2 linked regions of the Robertmurraya sp. FSL R5-0851 genome follow. The protein of the gene in region 1 interacts with the protein of each later gene in a pairwise test. Links are inferred from orthologs where the notes say so. Each region holds a gene or a part of one and is shown on either strand. Other genes may lie near its edges.

The links.
Region 2: the proteins of MKX65_RS16595 (region 1) and ndk interact in binary tests that used the Escherichia coli proteins (3 or more experiments, as listed by UniProt). The link is inferred for Robertmurraya sp. FSL R5-0851 from one-to-one orthologs.

Annotation. Positions count from the first base shown.
Region 1 is NZ_JBBOOE010000001.1:3,213,467-3,226,815, reverse strand. What follows is about bases 10,457-13,349. They hold MKX65_RS16595 (5-formyltetrahydrofolate cyclo-ligase), read left to right. Parts: upstream 10,457-11,566; coding sequence 11,567-12,133; downstream 12,134-13,349. Other genes in these bases: MKX65_RS16585 (L-lactate dehydrogenase), read left to right, coding at 12,959-13,349; MKX65_RS16590 (DUF92 domain-containing protein), read left to right, coding at 12,126-12,902; rpmG (50S ribosomal protein L33), read left to right, coding at 11,344-11,493; MKX65_RS16605 (hypothetical protein), read left to right, coding at 10,640-11,269; MKX65_RS16610 (sugar phosphate nucleotidyltransferase), read left to right, coding at 10,457-10,638. Also shown: MKX65_RS16660 (peptidoglycan D,D-transpeptidase FtsI family protein), read left to right, coding at 1-1,596; MKX65_RS16655 (PstS family phosphate ABC transporter substrate-binding protein), read left to right, coding at 1,748-2,722; phosphate ABC transporter permease subunit PstC, read left to right, coding at 2,915-3,820; phosphate ABC transporter permease PstA, read left to right, coding at 3,822-4,706; phosphate ABC transporter ATP-binding protein PstB, read left to right, coding at 4,781-5,560; phosphate signaling complex protein PhoU, read left to right, coding at 5,623-6,282; MKX65_RS16630 (endolytic transglycosylase MltG), read right to left, coding at 6,310-6,819; MKX65_RS16625 (hypothetical protein), read right to left, coding at 6,812-7,180; MKX65_RS16620 (DUF4912 domain-containing protein), read left to right, coding at 7,496-7,984; MKX65_RS16615 (glycosyltransferase family 4 protein), read left to right, coding at 7,974-9,155; more of MKX65_RS16610, read left to right, coding at 9,196-10,456. UniProt on the Escherichia coli protein: Involved in the removal of 5-formyltetrahydrofolate.
Region 2 is NZ_JBBOOE010000001.1:3,028,150-3,031,116, reverse strand. It holds ndk (nucleoside-diphosphate kinase), read left to right. Parts: upstream 1-1,244; coding sequence 1,245-1,691; downstream 1,692-2,967. Other genes in the region: aroC (chorismate synthase), read left to right, coding at 2,750-2,967; MKX65_RS15585 (CheR family methyltransferase), read left to right, coding at 1,859-2,635; hepT (heptaprenyl diphosphate synthase component II), read left to right, coding at 190-1,152; MKX65_RS15600 (demethylmenaquinone methyltransferase), read left to right, coding at 1-150. UniProt on the Escherichia coli protein: Major role in the synthesis of nucleoside triphosphates other than ATP. The ATP gamma phosphate is transferred to the NDP beta phosphate via a ping-pong mechanism, using a phosphorylated active-site intermediate.

The sequences.
Region 1 (13,349 bases):
CGAATCACGCAACAGGATATCGAACCATTCAAAGATCATGATTTGGAGATTATATCCATATGGAAGGAATTAAGAAACAGTACGGAATTTACTCCGCAGGTGATAAAAAACAAAGATGTCTCAGATAAAGAGTTTGCAAAAGTTAGTGAAAGCTTGCAATCTCTACCGGGTATAGAAACCATTACTGATTGGGAAAGAGTATATAAGTTTAATAATACGTTGAAGACTGTCCTTGGAAAAGTGACTGACACAAAGGAAGGAATACCAAGAGATCATTTGGATTATTACGTTGCAAGAGAATATAACCGTAATGATCGTGTTGGGAAAAGTTATATTGAATATCAGTATGAGGACGTCCTTAGTGGACAAAAATCAAAAATTAAGAAGGTAACAAACAAATCTGGAGAAATAATTGAGTCAGAGACCATTTCTGAAGGTGAACAAGGCAATGACCTTATATTAAGTATTGATATGGAATTGCAACTAGCTGTCGAAAAAATAATTGAAGACGTGCTAATGAAAACGAAGAAAAACAAGGAAACCGAGTTTTTAGATCGAGCATTTGTTGTTTTAATGGATCCACGTACAGGTGAAGTTTTAACAATGGCTGGAAAGTTATTGAGTCAGACGGACGATGGAAACTTTAAAGCAGAAGACTTTTCATTAGGGAATATCACAACTTCTTACAATGTCGGTTCGACTGTAAAGGGTGCAACGATATTAACTGGTTTTCAACAGGGAGTAATTAAGCCTAGAACTGTACTAGTTGATGCGCCTATGAAAATAAAAGGAACGCCTGTGAAGAAATCTTGGCAGAATTTTGGTCCGATCGATGATGTTTATGCGTTAAGAAGATCCTCCAATGTGTATATGTTTCATACCGCAATAAAAATAGGAAATGGTCATTATGCATACGATAAACCATTAATCCTTGAACCCAATACCTTTAATATTGTTCGTGATTCGTTCGGTCAATTTGGTCTTGGAACTAGAACGGGAATTGATCTTCCTAATGAAACCATCGGTTATAAAGGAGCTAGCACAAAGCCTGGGTTTTTATTGGATTTAGTGATCGGGCAATATGATACATACACACCCATGCAGCTTGCCCAATATGTAAGTACAATCGCAAATGGGGGAAATCGGCTACAGCCAAGAATGGTAAAGGAGATAAGGCAAACGAATCTTCAAAATATATATGCTCCTGGGGCACTTGTGCGGGAACTAAAGCCAAAAATACTAAATCGAATTGATGTGAACGAGTCGAATATGAAGAGGGTACAAGAGGGCTTTCGTCAAGTCATGCAGCATCCATTAGGTACAGCATATAAAGAATTTAAGGGTGCTGCCTATTCGCCAGCTGGAAAAACGGGAACTGCACAGGCATTTTATGATGGCCCATCAAGGCATTTATATAAAGAGCCACCGGCTGTAATGAATTTGAGCCTTGTGGCGTATGCACCTTCTAACAATCCTGAGATATCGATGGCTGTTGTTGTTCCATGGGTATACACAGGGGAAAAAGGACCTTCACCAAATTTGGAAATAGGGAGAAAAGTGCTAGATACGTACTTTCATCTAAAGAAAACAAAATAATACTTTGCCCAAATTCCGACACGTTCACACACATTTCTACTTAATTTACAAAACCTTTACAAACGGTTAAAACCCCTTTAACAGTTCAGTATTATTGTATTACTTGTAGCACACAATAAAACAACCTTTATTTCTTAGGAGGAATTACCGAATGAAAAATCTCAAGAAACTCAGCCTACTTCTAATGCTTGCAGCTGTTATGTCTATTATTGCTGCTTGTGGTGGCGGAGAAGAAGCTACTGAAGAAGGTACAGAAGGTACTAACGAAACAGCTGAATTAGAAGGATCTGTAGTAATTGATGGTTCAGGTACAGTATATCCGTTCATGGTTGAAATGGCTGAACAATATATGACAAATGCTCAAGAAAATGTTTCAGTTGAAGTTGGACGTGCTGGTACTTCTGCTGGATTCAAGAAGTTCTTAGTTGAAGATGGAACAGATTTCAACGATGCTTCTCGTCAAATCAAGGAAGAAGAAACGGCGACTGCTGAAGAATTAGGAATTGAAGTTCAAGAAATGAAAGTTGCTTTAGACGGATTAACTTTTGTAATTAATAGCGACAATGACTGGGCTGAAGAGCTGACTCAAGATGAAGTAAAACAAATTTTCTTAGGTGAAAAGAAAAACTGGTCTGATATTCGCCCGGATTTCCCGAACGAGCCAATTGTAACAATGGGTCCTAACGAAAACCACGGTACTTATGAGTTTTTCTGGGAAAAAATTCTTGAAGAGCAAGATCTAGTAGAAGGTGTTAACCTTCAACAAGATTACTCTACACTTGTAGACTTGGTTTCTAAAGAAAAGAATGCTATTGCTTTCTTCGGTTATGGTTACTATGAAAACAACAAAGATAAATTAAAAGCTGTGAAAGTAGACTTTGGTAACGGTGGGGTTGAGCCTACTTTAGAAACAATCGGTGAAGGTGAAGAGTTTGCATATTCTCCATTCACACGTCCAGTTTTCACATATTTAAACGTAAATATGGCAAAAGAAAAGCCACAAGTATTAGATTATGCAATCTACACAATGGAAAATGCTCAAGAAGTTGCTAAAAATACTGGTTTCGCTCCTTTAACTGACGAGGAAGTGGAAGCAACAATCAGCACTCTTGAAGGCTTAAAATAATAAGAAGGTATTCAGAAACTAATCTGGAGTACTAAGAAGATGAGAGGGGTCATTCTCATCTTCTTAGCTGTTTAACATTAGAATAAAAAGAATCATTCATTGCATGATAAGGATGATAGGGTCTGGATGAAAGGGGTTTTATCCTTGGAAAAAGATGTATCAAGGGAATCGAATACATTAAGTGTTCGAGAGATGATTGAGAAAAACAAGCGTTCTGTTAGTACGGCTAGTGTTTTAGAGGGGTTAATGCCTAAAATACTACTTACCATTGCTATTATTTCTATTTTAACAACTATAGGTATTGTACTAACCTTATTAACAGAAACAATCGCGTTTTTTAGAGAGGTCTCCTTTGTGGAGTTTTTTACTGGCACAGTCTTAAAGCCACTTGGTGAAAGTGCACAATTTGGTGTTTTGCCATTACTAACTGCGACCATCATATCTTCTGCTATAGCTATGTTAGTAGCGATTCCTATTGGACTAATGACAGCTGTATATTTAAGTGAGTATGCGTCTGACAGAGTTAGAAAATTACTAAAACCAATGTTAGAAATACTTGCAGGTATTCCAACGATTGTATATGGTTTCTTTGCTTTTACATTTGTGACTCCCCTATTAACAAAGCTTATACCTACACTTGAGCCTACCAATATCCTCAGTCCGGGTATAGTTATGGGGATTATGATTATTCCAATGGTTGCTTCTCTTTCGGAAGACGCAATGAGCTCCGTACCTAATGCAATGAGAGAAGGAGCCTTAGGTTTAGGGTCGACAAAATTTGAAGTAACTTGGAAGGTAGTCGTTCCCGCTGCTATATCTGGAATTGTTGCTTCATTTGTTCTCGGAATTTCCCGCGCAATTGGTGAAACGATGATCGTAACTATAGCAAGTGGAAGTAACAAAGTCTTCACATTTGATATTACCCAATCCATGCAAACAATGACTGCATATATAGTAGAAGTTACAGGAGGAGATGCTCCTGCAGGTTCCACGCTTTATTACAGTCTTTATGCAGTGGCAATGACTTTATTTGTTTTTACACTAGTCATGAATTTAATTGCCCAGTATATCTCTCGTAAGTTTAGGGAGGAATATTAAGATGAAATACGTTGATACAAATCAAGTTCAAAAAAAGATGACATCTCGTCTCCTTACTAATCGTATAGCAAAAACCTTGTTTCTTTTAGCGACCTTATTTGGACTACTTGTTTTGGTCGTATTAATTTATCGAGTATTTGCACAGAGCCTTGGTTGGATTGATTTTGACTTCTTAAATAACAGACTTTCTACAAACGCAGAGAGAGCCGGTATTAAGGGAGCAATCATGGGTACCTTGTGGCTAATGCTAGTGGTCGCACCAGTAACATTAATCCTAGGAGTAGGTACTGCTATTTATTTAGAAGAATATGCAAAAAAGGGTCGATTACAAGCCTTTATACAAATGAATATATCTAATCTTGCTGGAGTTCCTTCCATCGTTTTTGGAATTTTGGGTTTAACAATCTTTGTAAGAGGATTAAATCTAGGAGCAGTAGTTTTAGCCGGAGGATTCACAATGGCTCTATTGGTTCTTCCTGTAGTAGTCGTTGCAAGTCAAGAAGCCATTCGTGCGGTTCCTCAGTTCTTAAGGGAAGCGTCTTATGGAATGGGTGCGACGAAATGGCAAACGATAAAAAACGTAGTTTTACCTGCTGCACTACCAGGGATTTTAACCGGAGTCATTTTAGCATTATCACGTGCAATTGGTGAAACAGCACCACTTGTAGTAATTGGTATTCCAGCATTTATTATTCCATTACCTGAAGGTCTTTTAGATAAATTTACGGTCATGCCGCTGCAAATTTATTACTGGACCATTGATTCAGCTTTAGTGGATGAATATGCAAACCTAGCGGCTGCAACCATTGTTGTTCTATTATTGGTTTTATTCATAATGAACTCAATAGCAGTGTTAATAAGAAATAAATTTCAAAGAAGATTTTAATTGGGTGGAGGGGTTTTACGATGGTCGTTTCAACATACAGTGAAAATAAAACTGCGGAAGAGTCTAGTGATCATATGAGTGCAAATAAGGGAAGTAAGAAGAGCCTTGCTTATCAAACGAAGGATTTGAACCTTTGGTATGGTACAGACCATGCATTAAAGAATATTAACCTTGATATAAATGAGAGGGAAGTAACAGCCATCATTGGTCCTTCAGGTTGTGGGAAGTCAACATTTATTAAAACGTTAAATCGAATGGTTGAACTGATTCCAGTGGTGAAAATTTCTGGAGATATTTTGTATCGTGAAAGAAGTATATTAGATAAATCATATAAAGTGGAAGATTTACGAACAAACGTAGGAATGGTTTTCCAAAAACCAAATCCATTTCCAAAATCCATTTATGAAAATATTGCATATGGACCTAAAATTCATGGAATTCGCAATAAAAAAGTTCTTGATGAGATTGTTGAAAAGAGTTTGCGCGGTGCGGCAATTTGGGATGAAGTAAAAGATCGTTTGAATGAAAATGCGTACGGTCTCTCCGGAGGTCAGCAACAACGTCTTTGTATTGCGCGCTGTTTAGCCATCGAGCCAGATGTTATCTTAATGGATGAACCTACGTCAGCCCTTGATCCTATTTCGACTCTTAAAGTAGAGCAATTGGTCCAAGAGCTTAAAAAGGAATATAGTATCATAATTGTTACACATAATATGCAGCAAGCTGCCCGTATTTCGGATAAAACGGCATTTTTCTTAAATGGAGAAGTAGTAGAATTTGACGATACAAACAAAATATTCTCGACTCCTTCTGATCAACGTACAGAAGACTATATTACTGGTCGCTTCGGATAATATACTCATAACAAACGATTTGATTGTTAACAATACCAATCGGACATGAAAGGAAGACAAATATGGTTGTACGTGAAAAATTTCATTTTGATCTTAAGGAACTTCAAAATAAGCTAGTTGAGCTAGGGAACTTTGCAGATGAAGCATTAAAAGAGTCAATCACTGCATTAGAGACAAAGAACGTGGAACTTGCGCTAGAAATCATGGAAAATGATACAAGAGCTGATGTGATGTATGAAGAAATTAACGACTTTGCTATTCTTTTAATTGCAAAGCAGCAACCTGTAGCTATAGACTTACGCCGAATCATTGTAGCTATTAAAATTGCTACCGATATCGAGCGCATTGCCGACTTTGCGGTCAATGTGGCGAAGTCAGCTATTCGAATCGGCAGTGAAGAACATGTAAAACCAATTGTTCATATTAAAGAAATGTATGAAATTACATCAAAAATGTTAAAGCTCTCCCTAGAGTCGTTTATTGAGGAGGATGTACAAAAGGCAAAACAGGTGGCAGATATGGATGATGATGTTGACAATTTGTATGGCGTAACCATACAAGAGCTTTTGAGAATCAATCAAGAAAAGCCAGAATTTCTGGCGCAAATTACACAACTATCTTTTACTTGCCGTTATCTAGAAAGAGCGGCGGATCATGTGACCAATATTGCTGAACACACGTTTTATCTTGTTAAAGGTAGGCACTATGACTTAAATGAATAATATAAAAAGCTGAAGAGAAATTCATCTTCAGCTTTTTGTTATGATCTTTGCAAGTTGTTCGAATGTCATATCGCTTTTTACGACAAACTCACCTAGTTGAACTTTCGTATGATAACCAGTATTGATTAAATATTGTTCGAATTCAAAAGCATCAGTGATGATTCCTGCGTCCTTTAAAAGTGTGGCAATCTCACTCGATTGCATCCCACTAATAATGTTAAGTTTGTACTCCTTAACTGCTTCCGCAGGCTGTTCTTCTTCTTTGGCTGTCTCTTCTTTCGTGGTATCCGTTTGTTCTGTCTCTTTTGTTTCTTCTTCAGGTGGTGTTGCCTCAGCATCCTTTGCCTTTGCTTCTAATTCTTCATATGCTTTTTCTTCAACTACTTTATATCCTTTATCTTCTACTTGGGCAATTAACTCTTCATTACTTAGCTTAGCTGCTGCTCCATTGTCTCCAGAAAAGTAATAATACGTCCCAAATATGCAAGTGGATAAGAGAAGACCAAAAGCGAATGCTCTTAGGTGAATCTTATTCATATGTTTCTCCTCTCATAGAAAACTCATTTAAAATAATCTCAACATCCTCAATAGGAAGAGAAGATTGCTTTGCAATTTGTTCAATGGAGAGACCTTGTTGAGATAGTGACCAAACTTGGTTCTTTAAAATAGCATGAACCTCTCTTTTTTGAGAAGCAGTACCAGAGAAATCTGAATCGGGTACTAAAAGTTCCTCCTCGAGAATCTTTATTTTTCTCTTCATTTGATATAGCTCTTGAATTTGGTTTAGGGATAACTGATCAATTTCATTCTTAAGCTCTTTCACCGGATCCTTAACAAAAAAAGATAGGACGAAGAGTAGTATAGATATAACCAATAAACTTAGTAACACATATTCCATTTCTTTCACCTCTTAAAAAATCAATAAAAACATTGTATCACTATACACGACAATTTTCGAATCAAAGTAAGAAGATAAGAGGGTTTTGTCGAGGTAAATGAGAAAAAAAGGTCGAAATGACTAGTTTTTCTTACAAGACCTGTAAATTTTAAAAATAATTCTTCCTATAAAAAAAGGTGTGACGGGGTTAGGCAGATTACGACAAAATGTGTTTATTGTGAGAGAAACCTATCAGTGCTACGATGAAACTAACAAATAGGTATTTTTAAAGACTGAAAACATATACTGTTAATTTCTAAATTCTTGAGGTGCATAATGACGATTGTTTCCGATACATTGGCTAAAACAAAAGAAAAGGATGGGATACACACTCAATTTATTGCTAAAGACAAGCTTTTCGTTTGTTGGTATACGTCACCACTAAAAATGGATGTTATACAACGCTTTTTTAAACAGTCTCTTGTAGGTCAGATTGTGAGAGTTTATGATGTGACCAAACAACTCGATAATAATGAGACAAAGTTTCCTTTCTTAGATATTAGTGTTCCTGTACAACAAAACTATTGGACATTAAAAGGTTTGAAGGATAACAAAGTATATTTACTGGAATTAGGGTTTTTCGTGGAGGAACAATACTTCCCAGTTCATCGTTCTGAGTTTATCCAAATAGAACAAACGGATTTCCTTGAAGAACAGAAGTCACTTCATGTCATTGTAAAAAATTCACGTGAATGGAATGAATATGTTAGCACATACAGCTTCTATGAAAATGTGAAGGAAAGTGAGTGGGAACGTGAACAATAAGAAAATTCTAATGCTCTCATGGGAATACCCTCCAAATGTTGTTGGAGGATTGTCTAGGCATGTGGAAGGATTAGCTAAAGCATTAACGATCATTGGCTATCAGATTCATATCATAACGACTTGGGTCGAGGCGCTTCCAATGTATGAAAGAATAGGTAATATAGAAATATTTAGGGTAGTTCCTTTGAATGAGGGAGACCCCAGCTTTATTCGTTGGGTCGGAGGCTTAAATTTATCAATTGTTCATCAAGCAATGGATCTGATGAAAGAACATGAATATGCTTTGATTCATGCTCACGATTGGCTTGTAGGTGCTGCTGCGGTGACATTGAAAGAGAAACGACAGTTACCTTTAGTTACAACGATACACGCTACTGAACATGGTAGGAATGAAGGAATATATACTGAAATGCAAAAAAAGATTTATGAACAAGAGAAAGAGCTCATTCATCATTCAGATAAAATCATTATTTGTAGCTCTTCTATGAAAGAAGAAGTACTTCACATTTTTAAAATAGAGCCCGAAAAAATTGTCATGATTCCTAATGGAATAGATACAAGCATTGCCAACATTACTTATAAAAAGGAAATCTTAGAAAAATTCCCCATTCATAAGAAGAAAAAAATGGTATTTTCAATTGGTCGGATGGTAAATGAAAAAGGTTTCCATACTCTTATTGAGGCAGCAAAAGAAATGGAAAGAAGTCGACCTGATGTTTACTTTATTATTGCTGGGAAAGGTCCAATGCTTCAAGAGTTTAGACACCGAGTGGAAGTCCTTGGGTTGAACAATATTCATTTCATTGGATTTGTTACAGATGACGAAAGAGAAGCTCTCTTTAAACAATGCTATTTAGCTGTTTTTCCAAGTTTGTATGAGCCGTTTGGGATCGTTGCGTTAGAAGCTATGGCCTACTCGAAACCAACGATTGTATCGAATGTTGGAGGTTTAAAGAGCATTATTAGTCATTTACACACGGGGTTATTAATGAGTAGCAATAATGCCAAGAGTTTTATTGAGCAGGCAATGATGCTTTTAGACAATGAAGAACTTGCCATACAATTAGGTGAGAGTGGAAAGAGAATGGTTGATACGATGTATAGCTGGAATAAAATTGCAGAGGATACACACCGAGTTTTTGAAGAAACGGTTATGCAGATTAGGTTGTAACTAAGTTCGCACAAACAAAGGATGTAGAGGAGAGATAAGAATGAAGGGCGTGATATTGGCTGGTGGGAAAGGGTCCCGGATGTCGCCACTTACATTATTAACTCCTAAACCTCTCGTACCAATTTTGAATACTCCTGTCATTGATCTTTGTATCTCATGGTTAAAGTCACAGGGAGTAACGGAAATAGCCATAACAATCCATCATCTAGCGACAAAAATACAAAAACATTGTGGTGACGGGAGCAAATATGGAGTTAAGCTTGTTTATTTATATGAGACAAACCCGATGGGTACAGCAGGTGGTCTTCAAGCTTTAAAGGAATTTATTGATGGAACATTTATTGTTATATCTTCAGATGTGGTTAATCAATTTAATCTTCAAAAGGCTGTTACATTCCATTTTGAATCAAGAAGTGAGCTTACGGTAATAACAACCTCGATAGCACAACCTGAACATTACGGGATAGTCATCAAAGATAAGAAAGGGAAAGTTCGTTGTTTTCTTGAAAAGCCGCCTCAGCACCTAATCTTTAGTGATCAAATCAATACAGGGATTTATATAATTGAACCATCCATATTAAACTATATTCCATGCGACTGTCCATTCGATTTTAGCCATGATTTATTTCCCTTATTACTGGAGAAGAATGTTGCTCTTTACAGCTTTAGTTTGGAGGGCTACTGGATGGACATAGGTCAAATTCATACATACCACCAAGTACATCGAGATTTCTTGTCACCCTTCTTGGGATGGAAAGAAAAAAGAGGGTACAAGGAGATTAAAAAAGATGTGTGGGTTGGCCCAAATTGTGAAATTGATCCTTTGTGTAGAATTGAAGGTCCCGTTCTAATTGGTGAAGGTTCAAAACTTGGTTCCAATACGATCATTGGAGCAAATACCGTCATTGGGAAAAATTGTGTAATAGAGGTGGACTGTTTTATAGAAGATTCCATTCTATGGGATGGAGTTCAAATAAAAAAGGACTCTCATATTGTAAATTGTGTCATCGCTTCATTTGTTGTGGTTGAAGAAGGAGCGAGTATGCTGGATAATATGGTGGTTTTTGAAAAGAAAGAGATTCAGAGTAAAATAAGTAGTAGTGCTGCTACCAAACCTGAAAATTTTTATGAAAATGGCCTTATTTATGAGCATGAGGATTATCAAGGTAGTGAATACAGCATGGAGAGTCTTGAAACAAAGCTCCCAATTGATGCAATAGTGACTATAACAAAAATACATTGTCCCTCACAATTAAAAAGTAAAATGGTTAGAATACTTATTGAGAGTATGCTTGAAAAAACAAGGGATATAAACATAAAAGAAGGAGTTCAGCTCCACTTAAGTGATAATCGTTGGATATATATTTTTCCGTTCGAAATGGAAGAATATATAACCATTTATACACATGCGGAGAGTATTGAAACTGCTAGAGCAATGGCCTATGAATGCCGTAATCAAATAACAATCTATCAAGGGGTGTAATATGATAACAAATACGTATCTGTCGATAGAAAAGGATCCAGTTGAGCACACTCCTTATATGAGAAAACAGTTTTCAACTATACCGGGTTTATGGATAGGTGGAAATATGCATTGGATCTCCAATGGGCATGAAAAAATAATCTCTTCAGAGTTGATTTCCATTCATGTTAAAGAAGAAAGTATCCATTCAAAAGTTCGATTGTTCCAAGTGTATGTCAGAAATCATAGTGCAGTGGAAAAGAACATGAAGCTAGTCTTTATGAGCCGTCATCACGAAGTGGCAACCGAACATCTCTCGTTTGTATCGCCACTTGAAAGAGTGATTTTTCATCTTTCAGGTGAAAAGATGTTTCTAGTAAATGGGCAATCCGAAGAAGGAGCGATTCAACAAACCGTACAGCCTCTTTGGAATATTCCAACAGAACAAATATGGGCCGATCAAACGAAAGGAATTTTGAAATATCAGCCGATGGGAAAGGGCGCTGCGGCAAGTATCTTTACACTCGACTTAACCGTACCAGCTCAAACTTCGAGAAAAGGCACCGCGTGGGTGGTTCAAGGAACGGAGAAGAATTTGCTTTTACATCTTAATGATACAATTTTAAAAAAACACACTAGCATTTCAAAATAAATAATGGTATTATAGAAAAGTCGTATGAACAAATAACGAACAAGTCTGAACAGATAGAGTTTGGAGGGATAAATATGCGTGTGAACATTACATTAGCTTGCACTGAAACTGGTGATCGTAACTATATCACTACAAAAAATAAGCGCAATAACCCAGATCGTATCGAGCTGAAAAAATATTGCCCAAGATTAAAGCGAGTTACTTTACACCGTGAAACAAAATAAGCAGTAGGGTCATTCCCACTGCTTTTTTTGTGTTTATATTCATACATACATTCAAATACCAGGGGGAATTTCATTGACCAGTAAAAGGTTCCTTCGTACCATCCTTCAACAAGACCTTCAGAAAAAGCCGCAACAACAATATGAAAATCAATCCACTCAGATTGCTACTCGTTTATTCCAAACGGAGGAGTGGAGGGACGCTACTACCATTGCAATTACCATTTCAAGAACACCAGAAGTAGATACATACCCGATCATTCGTGAGGCTTGGGAAGCAGGGAAAACGATTGTCGTTCCAAAGTGTCACAAAGAGACTCGTACAATGACTTTTCATAGAATTCAATCTTTTGAACAACTAGAAACCGTCTTTTTTGGCCTGCTAGAACCAATTGTCAGTCAAACGGTTGAAGTTCATAAAAGTAAAATAGATTTAGTTATTGTCCCAGGCTTAGGGTATACATCAAAAGGCTACCGTATTGGTTTCGGGGGTGGTTATTACGATCGTTTTCTAAGTGATTATGAAGGTAATACGATCTCATTAGCTTTTCCAGAACAAATCATCCCTTCGCTTCCATTAGAACCACATGATATTCCTGTGAAAAAGCTTATTACCTCAGAGGAGGTTATTGGTATTGATTGAATATATCCTAATATCGTCCTTTATCATTGTGGCATCTATTCTTGGGTATGCCTTGCGTTTTTTGACCAAGTCAGGGAGTGTATCAGCTGTATTTGTTGGGCTACTTATTTGCTTTGGCTTGGGGCTAAAAGGATTGATTTTATTAGGGATATTCTTTGTTTCTTCCAGTCTTTGGTCTGTATACAAAAGGAAGGAGAAAATGGTAGTCGAGGAGAAGCATGCGAAGGGTTCTAGACGTGATTATCAGCAAGTGTTGGCCAATGGTGGAATGGCGGCACTACTAAGCGTATTGTATGGATTCTTTCAAACTAATCATTTACTCTTAGCTTTTTGTGTTTTTATTGCTACATCTAACTCTGATACTTGGGCATCGGAAATTGGCACGTTAAGTAAAAGACGCCCTTACTCTGTTCGTACTTTTTCAGTTGTTGAAAGAGGAACGTCGGGAGCAGTCAGTTTATTAGGGACAATGGCAGCGGTAGCAGGAGCTATTTTGATTGCCTATTCATCTTATGTACTATTTAACTTACAAATATCTGAATTTTGGGTGATTTTTTTATTTGGATTTCTAGGTAATGTTATAGATACATTCCTCGGTGCATATGTACAAGCGTTGTATAGGTGTTCTCGATGTGGGGTAGAAACCGAGAAAATCATTCATTGTCAAAGAAGAACAGCGTTAATAAGAGGAAGAAAATTTTTAAATAATGATGTTGTAAACTTCATATCTGGCATTGCTCCTGCTATAGCGATATTGTTAATGTATTAGGTCATGAAAATAATGTAATGTGGAAACCATAAGTAATGAACGAAGGAGGGAATGGAATGAAAAATCATGTTAATCGTGTAGCTCTAATTGGAACGGGTGCTGTAGGTTCTAGTTATGCATTTGCACTGTTAAACCAAGGGGTAACGGAAGAACTAGTGCTAATTGATTTAAATAAAGAAAAATCAGAAGGAGATGCTATGGATTTAAACCATGGGATGCCTTTTGCTCCAAGCCCAACAAAGATATGGTTTGGTGATTATAGTGATTGTAAAGATGCTGATTTAGTGGTCATTTGTGCAGGGGCAAATCAAAAGCCAGGTGAAACTAGATTAGATCTAGTTGAAAAAAATACGCGTATTTTTAAAGGGATTGTTGAGCAAGTTATGGCAAATTCCTTTGATGGTATATTTTTAGTTGCTACAAATCCGGTAGACATTTTAACCTATG
Region 2 (2,967 bases), 190 kb from region 1 along the record:
TATAGTGAATATTCCTGGCTGCAAGAATCAGCTAGAGATTTTCCAGGGGTAAAAGAACTCGCTGAATTATTCAAACAAGCTGGTTTTAAGGACGTCACTTATAAGCCATACAGTGGCGGGGCAGCTGCTGTTCATTTTGGTCATAAATAAAATAATCTTCATGTACAGGTTAGGCTAGGTGATTCACGAATGAAGCTGAAAATGATGTATTCATTTTTAAACTCAGATATTAATATAATTGAGAAAACACTAGAAGATACGGTGGAGGCTGAGTCACCTCTTCTTCGTCAAGCATCTCTACACTTGTTGCAAGCAGGGGGGAAGAGAATTCGCCCTGTTTTTGTTTTGCTGTCAGGAAAGTTTGGCGACTATGATATACATGGAATGAAGAACGTGGCAGTAGCGCTAGAACTTATCCATATGGCTTCACTTGTTCATGACGATGTCATTGACGATGCAGAACTTAGACGCGGCCAGCCAACCATTAAAGCCAAATGGGATAATCGGATTGCGATGTATACAGGCGACTATATTTTTGCCAGATCGCTAGAATTAATGACAAATATTAAAAACCCACTTGCTCACCAAATTCTCTCTGAAACGATTGTTCAGTTATGTGTTGGGGAAATTGAGCAAATAAAATTTAAATATGATTACAATCAAACACTACGTGACTATCTGCTGCGTATTAAGCGAAAAACAGCTTTATTGATTGCAGCTAGCTGTCAACTCGGGGCGGTGGCAGCAAACGTGGATGAAGAGATTCACAAGAAGCTGTATCAGTTTGGATATTATGTAGGTATGTCTTTTCAAATCACGGATGATGTTCTGGACTTTACGGGTACGGAAGAGCAATTAGGTAAACCAGCTGGAGGAGACTTATTACAAGGGAATATTACCCTACCAGTATTGTTTGCAATGGAAGATAATTCTTTACGTAAAAAAATTACTGCTGTTCATGAACATACTTCATCCGCAGAAATTGAAGAGATTATCCGTGCAATAAAGAATTCTGATGCGATTGAGCGATCACTTTCTATAAGTGATCGGTACTTACACAAGGCGATTGATGTATTAAATCAATTACCAAATAACCGTGCCAAAAAGACGTTAAGAGATATAGCTGTGTACATAGGTAAACGAAAATTTTAAATGTTGCGAAATCAGTTATAACTATGTTACGATTTTCGTGGATTGTTTATTGGCAATCATATACATATACGAATCATAGAGGAGTGTAACTGATGGAGAAAACATTTTTAATGGTTAAACCAGATGGGGTCCAACGCAATTTGATTGGTGAAATAGTTGGACGTTTTGAGAGAAAGGGCTTTCAATTAGTGGGTGCAAAGTTAATGCTGATTTCTAATGAGTTAGCTGAACAGCATTACGGTGAACATAAAGAACGCCCTTTCTTCGGTGAGTTGGTTGACTTTATCACTTCAGGTCCTGTTTTCGCAATGGTTTGGGAAGGGGAAAATGTAATTGCTGCTGCACGCCAAATGATGGGTGCAACAAATCCAAAGGATTCTCAACCGGGAACCATCCGTGGGGACTTTGCTGTGATTGTTGGGAAAAATATTATCCATGGATCAGATTCAGCTGCAAGTGCTGAAAGAGAAATCGCTTTATTCTTTAAAGAAGAGGAACTTCTTTCATATAACAAGCTTATAAACAATTGGGCTTATTAATACTAAAAGAGACTTGTTTTTTACAAGTCTCTTTTTTGTAACCGTATTCAAAACATAGGAGTAAAAAATACCCAAGGCTTTTCTCACATAATTTTTCTCCTTTTTTATTGAATTTCGCTATAATAATACATACAGATAGAAAAGTTCAAGTTCAGGGGAGAAAAAGTATGCTGGGAAATGATTATGAACAATTTATTATAAATATAAAGAAAAAGACTGGGATTGATTTGTCGTTATACAAAGAAGCACAAATGAAAAGGCGCTTAATTTCTCTATATGAAAAAAAAGGGTTTCGCTCATTTCAGGACTATTACTTAGCAATTAGTCAGGACAAGCTATTATTAAATGAGTTTCTTGATCGTATGACGATCAATGTGTCGGAATTTTATCGAAATGGGAAACGATGGGAAGTATTAGAAACGAAAATTCTTCCTAAACTAATAGAGAAGAATAAGCGTCTGAAGGTGTGGAGTGCTGCTTGTTCAACAGGTGAGGAACCGTATACAATTGCCATGATCCTTTCAAACTTTATGCCACTTTCACAGATTCAAGTTTTGGCTACTGATATCGATGATAATGTAATAGAAAGAGCAAAGATCGGCATGTATCCAGAACGTTCTTTGAATGAAGTACCTTCCGAAATGAAAAAGAAATTTTTCACACAGGATGGAAGTTTCTTTAAGATTTCTGACGATATCAAAAAGACGGTAACATTTAAGAAGCAGAATTTACTTGCTGATCCTTTTGGAGGGCCTTTTGACTTGATTGTGTGTCGAAACGTATTAATTTATTTTACGGAAGAAGCGAAAGATGTATTATACTATAAATTCAGTGAGGCATTGAGACAGGAAGGGATTTTCTTTGTCGGTAGTACCGAGCAAATCTTTAATCCATCTGTATATGGACTTGAAACAGAAGACACTTTTTTTTATCGTAGAAGATAGGGGCCAAAAATTTGGCTTCTTTTTTTGTAAATTCACAAATTTCTGCTATGTTTATTTAAGGACATATGTTATATTGAGAAATAATCCTTTAATGAGTTGAAGGGGGAAAGAGAAATGAGATATTTAACAGCAGGAGAGTCACACGGTCCACAATTAACAACAATTATTGAAGGTTTACCAGCAGGAATGCCGCTTCTTGCAGAGGACATTGACAAAGAATTAGCAAGAAGACAAAAAGGGCATGGTCGCGGTAGAAGAATGCAAATTGAAAAGGATACTGTACATATTACAAGCGGTGTCAGACATGGATTAACACTTGCATCACCTGTAGC